Regions from separate parts of the Isoptericola sp. MSGPD8_1_ISO-PGPR-S23-394 genome, predicted to be linked through region 2. Evidence: riboswitches for the same ligand, from Rfam matches in the RefSeq annotation. Region 2 holds a riboswitch; each other region holds the start of a gene.
What was found. Region 2 has a riboswitch for cyclic di-AMP ahead of AC3RJ8_RS15710 (C40 family peptidase). Riboswitches for the same ligand answer to the same signal wherever they lie in the genome.

Region 1: another riboswitch for cyclic di-AMP. It lies ahead of AC3RJ8_RS17695 (M15 family metallopeptidase); the one in region 2 lies ahead of AC3RJ8_RS15710 (C40 family peptidase).
Region 3: another riboswitch for cyclic di-AMP. It lies ahead of AC3RJ8_RS03340 (C40 family peptidase); the one in region 2 lies ahead of AC3RJ8_RS15710 (C40 family peptidase).

What each region holds. Positions count from the first base shown of each region.
Region 1 covers NZ_CM176517.1:3,841,247-3,845,614, forward strand. Annotated here, with positions in the region: gene AC3RJ8_RS17680 (fucose isomerase) at 1-798, shown strand, start outside; gene AC3RJ8_RS17685 (hypothetical protein) at 884-1,045, shown strand; gene AC3RJ8_RS17690 (superoxide dismutase) at 1,235-1,855, opposite strand; cyclic di-AMP (ydaO/yuaA leader) riboswitch at 2,100-2,250, shown strand; gene AC3RJ8_RS17695 (M15 family metallopeptidase) at 2,262-3,191, shown strand; gene AC3RJ8_RS17700 (polysaccharide deacetylase family protein) at 3,238-4,368, shown strand, end outside.
Region 2 covers NZ_CM176517.1:3,412,988-3,417,355, reverse strand. Annotated here, with positions in the region: gene AC3RJ8_RS15720 (hypothetical protein) at 1-327, opposite strand, end outside; gene AC3RJ8_RS15715 (ABC transporter ATP-binding protein) at 327-1,040, opposite strand; gene AC3RJ8_RS15710 (C40 family peptidase) at 1,225-2,085, opposite strand; cyclic di-AMP (ydaO/yuaA leader) riboswitch at 2,087-2,236, opposite strand; gene AC3RJ8_RS15705 (septum formation family protein) at 2,551-3,285, opposite strand; gene AC3RJ8_RS15700 (exodeoxyribonuclease III) at 3,296-4,114, opposite strand; gene AC3RJ8_RS15695 (SDR family NAD(P)-dependent oxidoreductase) at 4,222-4,368, shown strand, end outside.
Region 3 covers NZ_CM176517.1:726,950-731,317, forward strand. Annotated here, with positions in the region: gene serC (phosphoserine transaminase) at 1-82, opposite strand, end outside; gene AC3RJ8_RS03335 (iron-dependent transcriptional repressor DtxR) at 185-883, shown strand; cyclic di-AMP (ydaO/yuaA leader) riboswitch at 1,046-1,203, shown strand; gene AC3RJ8_RS03340 (C40 family peptidase) at 1,255-1,998, shown strand; cyclic di-AMP (ydaO/yuaA leader) riboswitch at 2,284-2,475, shown strand; gene AC3RJ8_RS03345 (C40 family peptidase) at 2,572-3,300, shown strand; gene AC3RJ8_RS03350 (universal stress protein) at 3,452-4,368, shown strand, end outside.

The sequences.
Region 1 (4,368 bases), 430 kb from region 2:
CAGCTGCGATGGCAGCACAAGATGTACATCGCCGCGCTGCGGATCGCGGACGACTTCGGCCTGGACGCCGTCGGGATCCAGTACCAGCAGGGACTCAAGGATCTCTCGCCCGCGTCGGACCTGGCCGAGGGCCTGCTCAACAACGTCCAGCGGCCCCCCGTGCGCTCCCGTGACGGGCAGCGCGTGCTCTGGGAAGGTCGTGCCCTGCCGCACTTCAACGAGGCGGACGAAGGTGTCGCCGTCGATGCTCTGGTGACCAATCGCATCTGGACCGCGATGGGCCTCGACCCTGCCACCACGCTGCACGACGTCCGTTGGGGCGAGGAGTACGACGGGCGCTTCGTCTGGGTCTTCGAGATCTCCGGTTCCGTGCCCGCATCACACCTGGCCGGCGGCTATTCCGGAGCCGAGGGATGGCGTCAGGACCCGGTGTTCTTTCCTGCCGGCGGTTCCACCGTCAACGGTGTCTGCCGACCGGGCGAGATCGTGTGGTCCCGCGTCTACATCGCCGACGGCATCCTCCAGGTCGACCTCGGTCGCGCCTCCGTGGTCGAGCTGCCCGAGCATGAGACCCGGCGCCGCAAGGAGGCCACCAACCCTGAGTGGCCGATCATGCACGCCGTCCTGCACGGCGTCAGCCGCGACCAGTTCATGGCGCGGCACAAGGCCAACCACCTCAACGTCGCCTACGCCACCGACGCCGAGACCGCCGACCGTGCGCTGACTGCCAAGGCGGCGCTGTTCGCCGGTCTGGGCATGCCCGTGCACCTCTGCGGAGACACGTCGCTCACCGCGTGACGTCGCGCGCCTGGACGCCACGGCAGAGGACTCCCGTGCCGAGGCCGAGGAAGCGTACGCAGCAAGCTCCGAGACGCTCGCCGCCGTGATCGACGACGGCAGGCCCGCCCCGCGCGCCCGCAAGGGTCGGGTGGACGACCCGGCGGTCCGCCGCGACCTGCGCACGGCGCTGACCGACGCCGAGGTGCTGCGCGACATCGAGATCTCCGGCCCGGCCACCACCCGCACGGTCGAGGCGATGGCGTAGCCGCGCCCGAACCAGTTGGGTGCGGACACCGTGTCGTCGCGGGGCCGGGGGGCCTACCGGTGCATGCCTCCTGGTCGTTGGCAGGCACCGGTTCGCTGGGCCTCGGGAGGCGAAGACCGGTCGAGCGTCTCGATTCCTCCGAGATCAGCCGTAGGTCCGGGAGGAACAGAGACGCTCGACGGGTGGGCCTCAGGCGATGAAGCCTGCGGTCTGGGTGCGGGCGCGGTCGAGGCGGGCGGCGACGTCGCGCCAGTTGGCGATGTTCCAGAACGCCTTGACGTAGTCGGCCTTGACGTTGAGGTAGTCGAGGTAGAAGGCGTGCTCCCACATGTCGAGCATGAGCAGCGGGACGATGCCGACCGGGACGTTGGCCTGCTGGTCGAAGAGCTGGAAGATCAGCAGCTTCTGACCGAGGGAGTCCCAGCCGAGCACGGCCCATCCGGAGCCCTGGATGCCGGTCGCGGTGGCGGCGAAGTGGGCCTGGAAGGCGGCGAAGGAGCCGAACTGGTCCTTGATGGCCTCGGCCAGCTCGCCCTCGGGCTCGCCGCCGCCCTCGGGCGAGAGGTTGTGCCAGAAGATCGTGTGGTTGGTGTGCCCGCCGAGGTGGAACGCGAGGTTCTTCTCGTGGAGGTTCACCGTGGCGAGGTCGCCGGACTCGCGGGCCTCGGCCAGCTTCTCCAGCGCCGTGTTCGCCCCCGCGACGTAGGCGGCGTGGTGCTTGTCGTGGTGGAGCTCCATGATCTTGCCGCTGATGTGCGGCTCGAGCGCGCTGTAGTCGTAGGGCAGGTCAGGCAGCGTGTATCCGGTCATCGTGGATCCGTCCTTCCGTGGCGGGGTGGAACTGTTCGACCGTAGGACCTCGACCATCGTTGAGGTCAAGAGAGACCTCCGTCACACTGCCGGACCGGTCCCCGGCAGGGAGCGGACGGTCGCGGTTCGACGGCGGCTCGATGGTGCTGACCACCACCGTTACAGATTCGTGACAATCACGCACGCAGGGGATATGGTCTCCTCACCTCGCGCCCGCGAGGTGCACGGATGGGCCGCCGAGCCCTGTCACCATCCGCTGCTCCAGGACCAGACAGGGACGGGGGACCCACTTCACGGGCGTCACGAGCGCCCTCGGGGTGAAGCCGGCGCCGCCGGCCGGGTCAGTCTCCGACCCGAACCCGACAGCTAACCCCGCAGGCGTCAGGAGAGCACCGATGAACGACGCGTGCCCGCGCGCAGCCGCACCACCGGACCACCGCCGTCGGACCTCTGGACCGGCAGCATGAAGCACGCACAGCAGGGTCCCGCCCCGGCCGGAACCCGCCGGTCCCGGCGCGAACCCGTCCGCGGTCGCCACCTCGCCGAGAAGCCCCGGCGACGCTCCTCCGCGGCACCCCGGGCCACGCTGTCCCTCACCGCGGCCGCCGCCCTGGTGCTCGCCACCGGCGGCACCTACCTGGCCGAGGCCGGACCGGTCGTCCGCACCACGACCACCGACGACGCCGCCACGACCACGCGAGCACCGGCACCCGTCGCCCAGGCCGCCCCGACCGCGCCCGCCGCGCCGGCGGCTCCGGCAGCAGCGGCCGCTCCAGGGGCTGCCGCCGCGCCGGCAGCGCGGCAGGCGCCCGCGGTGACGGTGGACCGGGACCTGGCCGTGTCCCGCACGGACGAGCGCGTCCCCCGCAAGGACCGCACCATCCAGCCCGCCCCGGAGCCCACGCCCGAGAACCCGCCGGGGTGCGACACCCCCGTCCAGGACGGCTGGTCGAACGGGCGCCTGCCCAGCGACCAGCTCTGCGCGCCGTGGGACGGCGCCGTGCTCGTCCGCGCCGACGTCGCCCGCTCCCTGGCCGAGCTGAACGACCTCTACACCGCACGGTTCGGCGAGCCGATGTGCGTCACCGACGGCTACCGCTCCTACGACCAGCAGGTCGCCACGAAGGCCGCCAAGGGGTACCTGGCCGCCACGCCGGGGACCTCGAACCACGGCTGGGGCCTGGCCGTCGACCTCTGCCCCGAGACCTACGCCGGCGAGCGTGGTACATGGCTCCACGAGCACGCGCCCGCCCTCGGCTGGGTCAACCCGGACTGGGCGCAGCCCGGTGGGTCCAAGCCCGAGCCGTGGCACTGGGAGTCCACGCTCGTGCCGTGACAGGTCCGGGCTGGCCCGAACGGCTCGGACGCCAGAGAATCGCCCTGTGAGCACGTCGGGACCCGACCCTGAACAGCTGCCGGCCGCACGCCCGCCCGGCCGGGGTCGCCGCGCGGCGTGGTGGATCGCCGCGGCGGTCGTCCTCCTCCTCGCGGTGGGCGCCGTCGTCGTCGGCGTGCTGGAGCACCGGGCCTGGGTCGACGCCGCGGCGGAGCACGAGGCCGAGGTGGCCCGCGTCACCCAGGAGGCCGAGACGTCCCGCGCCCGCGCCGAGGCCGACTACACCGCGAGCCTCGATGCCCTCGACGACGCGATCGAGGCGGCCCGGCCGGTGCTCACGGACAGCGAGGGCCAGGTGGCCGACGACGCCGTCCGCGCACCGCTCGCCGACGCGCTCGACGAGGCCGGCAGGCTCCGCGACGCCGAGGTGACCTACCCCGTCACGACGCGCACCGTCGAGGAGGTCACCCGGCCGAACCCGTTCCGTCCGCAGACGTTGCCGCGGGTGCAGGTCGAGGTGGTCGAGAGCTCCGACCCGGCACCCTCCGACCTCGACGCCGCGGCGGACGACGTGGCCGAGGCGCGCGACGCCGTCGTCGAGGCCCGCCGGCAGTGGGCCCACGACGAGCTCCGGACCGCCACCACCGAGGCGGCAGATGCCGTGACCGACCTCGAGGGGACCGTCGGGGCAAGCACGCTCCGACCGCTCGAGGAGGCGGTGGCCGAGGCCGAGACGGTCCTCGACGCCGGGGTCGCGGCCGTCGACCCGGACGAGGCCGTCGCCCTGCGCGACACGCTGCTCGGCACCACGGAGTCGCTGTGGACGGACCGGCTGGACCAGATCGTCGACGAGAGCCGCGCGGACGCCCGGGACGACGGCGTCGACTGCCGGGTGGACCAGTGCGTCGCGCTGACCTTCGACGACGGCCCGGTGGCGGACACCCGACGGCTGCTGCGGATCCTCGAGCGCAAGGACGCCCCCGCCACCTTCTTCATGGTGGGCGACAACGTCGCCGCCCGGCCCGAGGTCGCGCAGGCCGTCGTCGACGGCGGGCACCTGGTGGCCAACCACACCTGGAACCACCCGCAGCTCACGACCCTCGACGACGCCGAGGTGCGCGACGAGCTGCGCCGCACCCAGGACGCCGTCACCGACGCCACCGGGTTCACCCCGTTC
Region 2 (4,368 bases):
GAAGTCCGTGGTGCCGGCGAGGACGCCGAGGATGAGCAGGCAGAGCGTCGCGACCCCGACCGACCCCGCCCCCGAGGGCCCGTTGCCGAGCAGGTCGAGCATGCCGCGCTGGACGGAGGCCGAGCCGAGGTCGGTCAGGGCGGTGAGGTCGGGCACCAGGTCGGTGGCGATCTCGGACGAGGTGCCGCCGAGGCCACCGAGCCGGTCGGCCAGGCGAGGCAGGAGGAGGGTCGTGGACTGGACGAGCACGGCGCCGGCGAGGGCGACGATGCCGACCACCCACGGGGCTCGGGTGGAACGCAGCTTGAGCAGCTCGGCGAGGAACATCAACGCACTCCTTCGGTCGCGGCGGTGAGGTCGAGGTAGACGTACTCGAGGGGGTTGTCCCGGGCCAGCTCGTCGAGCGGGCCCGCGGTGATGACCCGGCCCTGGCCGAGCACGACGACGTCGTCGGCGACCTGCGTCACCTCGGACAGGACGTGGCTGGCGAGCAGCACCGCGCCGCCGTCGTCCGCGAACCCGCGCAGGAGCTCGCGCAACCAGCGCATGCCGGCCGGGTCGAGCCCGTTGGCGGGCTCGTCCAGGACGAGGGTCGCCGGGTCACCGAGGAGGGCGGCGGCGAGGCCCAGCCGCTGGCGCATGCCGAGGGAGTAGGTCCGCACGCGGCGGTCGGCGGCCGGCGTCATCCCGACGAGCGCCAGGACGTCGTCGACCCGGCGCGCGGGCAGGTCCCCGGCCAGCGCGAGGATGCGCAGGTGGTCGCGGCCGGTGCGGCCCGGGTGCAGGCCGCCGGCGTCGAGCAGGGCACCCACCGTGCGGGCGGGGTCGTCGAGGTCGCCGTAGCGGCGCCCGTGGACGAGCGCCTGGCCGGCGGTCGGCGCGGCGAGACCGAGCAGCACGTGCAGCGTGGTGGTCTTGCCGGCGCCGTTCGGGCCGAGCAGCCCGACGACGCGTCCCGGTTCGACGGTGAAGCCGACGTCGTGGACGGCGTCGAACGGGCCGTACGACTTGCGCAGCCCCGTGATCTGGATGGCGGGCACGTGGTCCCCTCTCGTGGTGTCCGCGCCGGGAGCGGCGCGAGGACTCCAGCCTGTCCGGAGCGACGTCGTCGTCGCTTCCGGCGGGAGGGGGAACCTGGGCTACGACCTTTGGTGGAATGCCGAACAGGAACCTGGGCCCGTATTCACGGAGGAATACGGGCCCAGGTTCCTGTTCGGCGGTCGATCAGATGCGGACGAACGTCGGGTTGTCCTGCCACATCCTGCGCTTCACGACCCCGACACCCGGCCGGGCGGACTCGATGATCTTGCCGTTGCCGGCGTAGATCGAGACGTGGCCGGGCGTGTAGACGATGTCGCCCGGTCGGGCGTTGCTGCGCGAGACCTTCTTGCCGGCGTTGCGCTGCCCCGACGTCGTGCGCGGCAGCTTCTTGCCGGTGGCCTTCTGGTAGACGTACGAGGTGAAGCCCGAGCAGTCGAAGCCCGACGACGGGCTGGTGCCGCCGTACGTGTACCGGTGGCCGACGTAGCGGTTGGCCACCTTGACGACCTTCGCGCCGCCGGTCTGCTTCGCCTTCATCGTGATGGTGCGGTAGCGCTTGGCCTTGACCAGGCCCGTGGACCGGGCGGGGACCACGGTCAGGCGGATCCGGTTCTTGCCGACGTCGTAGCGCTTCAGCACCGGCTTCATGCGCACGATGCCGTTCTTGTTGAGCTTCTTGACGTTGACCTTCTTGCCGTCGACGAAGAGGCGGACGCGACCCTTGACCGGCTCGCCGTGCTTGGTGGCGTGGACGGTGAAGCGGGGGCGGGTCTTACCCTTGCCCTGCTTCGCGACCTTGCGGGACACGGAGACCTTGACGGCAGACTTGGACTTCTTCGCGGCGACGATGCTCTGCCCGACGGCCGACAGGGTGGTCGTCGTGGCCGAGGTGGTCGTGGACGGGGCGGCGGAGGCCGTGGTGGCCCCGGCGACGAGGGTCCCGCCCGCGAGCGCGGCGGAGAGCGTGATCGCGACGACGGAGCGTCGCAGGCGCGGTGCGCCGGCGTCCTGCGGGCGCGCAGGGCTGTGCTGGGTGATGGACATGGGTACCTCTCCAGCCTGCGAGATGAGCTGTCGGATGAGGCCGAGAAGTGATGGCCCGCCGTCGTGAGACGGCTTAACCCCGAGGCCGGAACGAGTCCGGCCGAAGAACGTGGTTCTCCCGCTGCTGCCGTGGGTTCGGTGATGCCGGACCACCGGCAGCACTGGGCTTGCGGTCCGACCGTTCACCCCGGAGACGGGGCGACCCGGGCACGCTAGCCCGCGCTCGCAACAGATCACAATCAGGTCACGGCGCGTTCTCGGGGTGCTTCGCGGAGAACCTGTGAAGGATCTCGGCCGCCGGCGCATGCCGGAATCTTCGGCCCGATCGGCTCTTGCCGGGGCGAAACCGGTCAAGACGACCAGACGATCTGTCCCGGTTCGTCGGCTTGTCACGCGGGCCGTGCAGGCCGATGACCGGCGTTCACGCAGGTCGAGGGGCGGCCTTCACATCTCGCGTGACGTCGGTCACTCCAGAAGGGTGCCGGTGCGCGGAGCGTCCCCGACGGCGACGCACAGTCCGGCACGGTCGCCCTCGGCCCAGGACTCCTCGCTCGGTGTCCACACGACCCACCTCAGGTCGTCCCCGGCGCCCGCCTCCTGGGCCCGCGGGCCCAGCAGCTCCGGGCCGCACGCGCGGGACGCGCGGGCGGTCAGGGTCTCGGAACCCGGCCAGACCTCGTCCCCGGCCGAGTCGTGGCGGCCGACGACCTGCACGACGTGCTCGTCCGCGCAGGGCACCACCTCGACGGTCGCGACGGCGGACCCGTCCGGCAGCTCGGCCACGCAGGACCCGAGGACGAGCTGCACGGCGTTGACCTGCCGCGGCTCGTCGAGGTCCGCCGCCACGGGCTCCCAGGCCTGCTCCTGCGCCCGGTTCACCGCCCACGCGCCACCGGCGGCCGCGGCGACCACCAGGACGATCACGCCCAGCACGGCGACCACCCACGCCCGGGCCCGACGGCGCGCCGCCGCGCGCTCCGCCGCGGTCGGGCCACCAGGGGCGCCCCAGCGGGCACCGAAGGCGTCCGGGTCGTCCGCGGTCGCTCCGGGCACGTGCCCCGGCGCGACCCCCGGGCGTGCGGGCGGCCCGGCGAGTCCCGGCGTCCCGCCGTCGCCCGGGGCGCCCTCCGCTGCGGGGCCCGTCCCCGGACCGGGGGAGACGAACTGCGGGTCCTCGGGACGGTCGGGCACGTCGGTCATGGGCACCAACCTATCGGCGCGACGGCGAGGGGTCCGCGAGGTCGAGGACCACGGGGACGTGGTCGCTCGCCCCCTTGCCCTTGCGCTCGTCGCGGTCGATCGTCACCGCGCGGACCCGCTCGCGCAGGGCCGGCGAGGCGTAGGCGAAGTCGATCCGCAGCCCCTTGTTCCGAGGGAAGGCGAGCTGCTGGTAGTCCCAGTAGGTGTACGTGTGCTCGGCGGGCACGTGCTCGCGGGTCACCTCGGTGTACCCGACGTCCTCGAAGGCCGCGAAGGCAGCACGCTCCGCGGGCGAGACGTGCGTGTGCCCGTCGAACGCGGCCGGGTCCCAGACGTCGGTGTCGCGCGGGATGACGTTCCAGTCGCCGAGGAGTGCCACGGGGGCCGAGCGGTCCGCCGCGAGCCAGCTCGCGGCGTCGGTCCGCAACCTCTCGAGCCAGGCGAGCTTGTACGCGTAGTGGGGGTCGGTCAAGGACCGGCCGTGCGGCACGTAGAGGGACCACACGCGCACCCCGCCGCACGTCGCGCCGAGGGCGCGGGCCTCCACGCGGGGCTCCTGGTCGGGCTTGCCGAACGCCGGCTGGCCGACGAACGACGCCTCGACGTCCGCCAGTCCCACCCGCGACACGATCGCGACCCCGTTCCACTGGTGGTACCCGGTGTGGGCGACCTCGTAGCCGGCCGCCTCGAAGGCGGCGCGGGGCACCTGGTCGTCCCGGCACTTCGTCTCCTGGATCGCGAGCACGTCGGTGCCCGAGCGTTCCAGGAAGGCCAGCACCCGGTCCAGCCGGGTCCGCAGGGAGTTGACGTTCCACGTGGCGATCCGCACGGGCGCCACGGTACCGGCGACCGCCGGTCCCACGTGGCGGTGTCCGGGGCGATACGCGCCGCCGGGCCGGGGTCCCGGCGGCGCGCGGAACCCTCTAGAGTGCGGTCATGGGAACCGCGCTCGTCACCGGTGCTACCGCCGGCCTCGGACTGGAGTTCGCCTGGCAGCTCGCCACCGCGCGCCACGACCTCGTGCTCGTGGCCCGCACCACCGAGCGCCTCGAGCAGGTGGCGGGACAGATCCGCGCCGCCGCC
Region 3 (4,368 bases), 1.3 Mb from region 2:
CCTGGGCGGGGCGGACCTTGGACGGTCCGGCACCGAACCTGCCGTCGGACGGCAGCAGCGACGAGGGGATCTGGAGGGGCATGGGGACTCCGTGGCTGGCGTGGTGGGGCGGCCGCCGGTGGCGGACGCCGGAACGGTGACGTGTGCGAATAGACTAGGCCCGGGCCTCAAGACGGGAGTGGACGTGACCGACCTGATCGACACCACCGAGATGTACCTGAAGACGATCTACGAGCTCGGCGAGGAGGGCATCACGCCGCTCCGCGCGCGGATCGCGGAACGCCTCGGGCACTCCGGTCCGACGGTCTCGCAGACGATCGCCCGGATGGAGCGGGACGGGCTCGTGGTCGTGACCGGCGACCGGCACCTCGAGCTCACCGACGACGGCCAGGCGAAGGCGACGCGCGTCATGCGCAAGCACCGGCTGGCCGAGCGGCTCCTGACCGACGTGATCAAGCTGGACTGGGAGCACGTCCACAACGAGGCGTGCCGCTGGGAGCACGTGATGAGCGACCTCGTCGAGCGCCGCCTCGTCACCCTCCTCGACCACCCGCACCACGACCCGTACGGGAACCCCATCCCGGGGCTGTCCGAGCTCGGCGAGCAGTACGAGGACGTGCCGTTCCTCGAGGGTGTGCAGTCGCTGCCCGCCTTCCTGCGCGGGCAGACAGAGAACGTCGAGATCGTCCTGCAGCGCATCGCCGAGCCCGTGCAGGTCGACGACGAGTTCCTCGCCCGGCTCGAGCGCGTCGGGCTGGTGCCGGGGGCTCGCATCGAGGCCCGCACGCTCGGCGACTACTACGCCGTCCAGGCCGACGGCGCGAGCGAGGGCCTCGAGCTACCCGACGACCTCGCCAAGCACCTGTTCGTGGCGGCCCGCTGACCGTTCCCGCGGGCCCGTCGCGACGCACGGGACACCGCGGCGGGCGGGCTGTGATCGGAACGTGACATCACCGGTGGGTTCGGGTACGGTCAGACACGCTCGCCGGAGTGCCCTCCGCCGAGTGCCGGGCCGGACCGCCAAGTCCTGCCGCCGTCCCGGCCCCACGGAAGACCGCCGGCAGGAGCGGGGGACCCATTTGTGGGCATCGGTGACGGTGTCCTTGGGGTGAAGCCGCACGGGACCTCTGGTTCTGTGGGGCCGGGTGATTTCTCCCACCCGAACCCGACAGCTGACCTCGTAGGCGACAGGAGAGGGAAGACGTGAACGCATCTACCAGGACGCGCGGCAAGCACCGCGCTGCGCGGCGTCCGATGTTGGCTGCGCCGTCCGCGGCGGCCGGTCGTCGGGCTGCTGTGGTGGCCACTGCTGGTGGTCTGCTGGTCTCGACGATCGGTGGGGCTTCTGCGGCGCACGCCGCTCCGGTCGACAGCGACGCGGCGAAGAAGCTGAGCACGGTCGATCTGGGTGCTCTGACGGATCAGGCGCGTTCGGCGCTGGAGGCGGCTCCGGTCGTGACCGTGGACTCCGAGGCGAAGGTCTCGGTGGAGAAGGTCACGCCGAAGATCGCTGCGCGTGCCGAGATCAAGGCGGCGCCGGAGCCCGAGCCGGAGCCGGTGCGTGAGGTCGCGCCGTCGCGTTCGGCCGAGCGGACCGCGGTGGAGTCCACCAGCGAGTCGAGCACCGAGTCGTCCAGCACCGAGTCCACGGCGGCACCCGCGTCGGCCAACGGCTCCATCATCTCGATCGCCTCGCGCTACGTGGGTGTGCCCTACGTCTCGGGCGGCACCTCGCCGTCCGGCTTCGACTGCTCGGGCTTCACCCAGTACGTCTTCGCGCAGGCGGGCATCTCGCTCCCGCGCGCCTCCTCGGCGCAGCGCTACGCCGGCACGGTCGTCTCCCGCGCGGACGCGCAGCCGGGCGACCTCATCTGGTCGCCGGGTCACATCGCCATCTACGCCGGCGGCAACACCCAGATCGACGCCCCGCGCCCGGGCAAGACGATCCAGTTCCGGAGCATCTGGCAGTCGAACCCCACGTTCATCCGCGTCGGCTGACCCCCCGGGTCGCCACGCCACCACGAGGCCCTGCCGCGCACCACGCGCGGCAGGGCCTCGTGCCGTCCCGGCCTCTGTGCGCCGCTGCGCCATGCCGGGGCGCTGGAGGCCTTGCTTCGGGTATCGCGACAGGGGGGCGGGCGGAGGATCTCCGGCGCTCAGCGGGCCCTCCAGCACCTCCAGGGGGCTGGTGACGGAGGCCATCCCTCGTCACCGTGACCTAAACGTGACATGGGCGCCGTGATCCGCTACGGTTTCCTCGTCCGGTGGAGCATTCTGCCGGATCCTGACCGGACGCCGAGTCCTGCCACCGGTCGGGGAACCAAGACCGCCGGCAGGAGCGGGGGACCCATTTGTGGGCATCGGTGACGGTGTCCTTGGGGTGAAGCCGCACGGGACCTCTGGTTCTGTGGGGCCGGGTGATTTCTCCCACCCGAACCCGACAGCTGACCTCGTAGGCGACAGGAGAGGGAAGACGTGAACGCATCTACCAGGACGCGCGGCAAGCACCGCGCTGCGCGGCGTCCGATGTTGGCTGCGCCGTCCGCGGCGGCCGGTCGTCGGGCTGCTGTGGTGGCCACTGCTGGTGGTCTGCTGGTCTCGACGATCGGTGGGGCTTCTGCGGCGCACGCCGCTCCGGTCGACAGCGACGCGGCGAAGAAGCTGAGCACGGTCGATCTGGGTGCTCTGACGGATCAGGCGCGTTCGGCGCTGGAGGCGGCTCCGGTCGTGACCGTGGACTCCGAGGCGAAGGTCTCGGTGGAGAAGGTCACGCCGAAGATCGCTGCGCGTGCCGAGATCAAGGCGGCGCCGGAGCCCGAGCCGGAGCCGGTGCGTGAGGTCGCGCCGTCGCGTTCGGCCGAGCGGACCGCGGTGGAGTCCACCAGCGAGTCGAGCACCGAGTCGAGCACCGAGTCGTCCAGCACCGAGTCCACGGCGGCACCCGCCGCGAGCGCGAGCGGCTCCTCGGCCGTCTCGATCGCCGCCCGCTACATCGGCGTCAAGTACGTCGTGGGTGGCGCGTCGCCGTCCGGCTTCGACTGCTCCGGGCTCGTGACCTACGTCTACAACCAGCTCGGCGTGTCGCTGCCGCACTCCTCCAGCGCGATCCGCAGCGCGTCGAACACCACCGTCATCTCCGCGTCGGAGGCTCGTGCCGGTGACCTCATCTGGTCGCCCGGACACATCTCGATCTACATCGGCAACGGCCAGCAGATCGAGGCGACGCGTCCCGGTGGCTGGGTCGTGCGACAGTCCGGCATCTGGCAGTCCAGCCCCACCTACCTGCGGGTGACCGGCTGACCTGACCGCCCCAGCATCCACGACGCCCCGACGTTCCCCGTGAAGGTCGGGGCGTCGTGCTGTCCTTTGCTACACCTTGCGGCCGTCTTTCGTTACGCTTGAACCACAGTTGTTCCGGACGTCGAGGTCCGGGCATGACGGGAGGCGCGACATGACACGTCCTGAGGTCGTCCTGGTGGGCGTCGACGGTTCCACCGCGAGCCTGCACGCCCTGGACTGGGCGGCGACGTACGCCCAGCGGGTCGGATGGGGGCTGCACATCGTGTGCAGCTATTCGCTGCCGTCGTTCACAGCGGCATCGCTCGACGGCGGGTACGCGGCTCTCGACGACACGGCCATCGCCGAGGGGGCGAAGGCGGTCCTCGCCGAGGCGCAGGCGCGCGTCGAGGGGCTGGGCATCCCCGTGGAAGGGACCGTCGCCACGGGAGACGCGGCCGGTGTGCTCGTCGAGATGTCGAGCGACCACTGCCTCGCCGTCGTCGGCACGCGCGGACGCGGAGGTTTCGCGGAGCGGCTGCTCGGTACCGTCTCCTCCGCGCTGCCCGCGCACGCCCACTGTCCGACCGTCGTGGTCCCGCACCGTGAGGGAGCGGAGAACCCGGAGCGTCGCGACGGTGACGTCGTGCACGAGGTCCGGCGGATCGTCGTCGGTGTGGACGGCTCGCCGACGTCTGAGGTCGCCCTGCGGCACGCCGTCGAGCAGGCGGAGTCCTGGGGCGCCGAGCTGGTCGCCGTCGCCGGCGTCCCGCTCGGCTCGGGTGCCGGGGTGCTCGCCTGGTTGCCGTCCCAGATCGACCACGAGCAGGTGCTGGCCGACGTCAAGGCCGGGCTGGACGTCATCGTGGACCAGGTCGAGGCCGAGCATCCGGACATCACGATCAAGCGGCACGTGCTGGACGGGTCCGGTGCCGAGCTGCTCACCGAGTTCTCCTCCGCCGCGGATCTCGTCGTCGTCGGCTCACGGGGCCGTGGCGGTTTCCGCGGGCTGCTGCTCGGGTCGACCAGCCAGGCCGTGCTGCACCACTCGCAGTGCCCCGTGCTGGTGGTCACCCGCAAGTGCGACGAGGA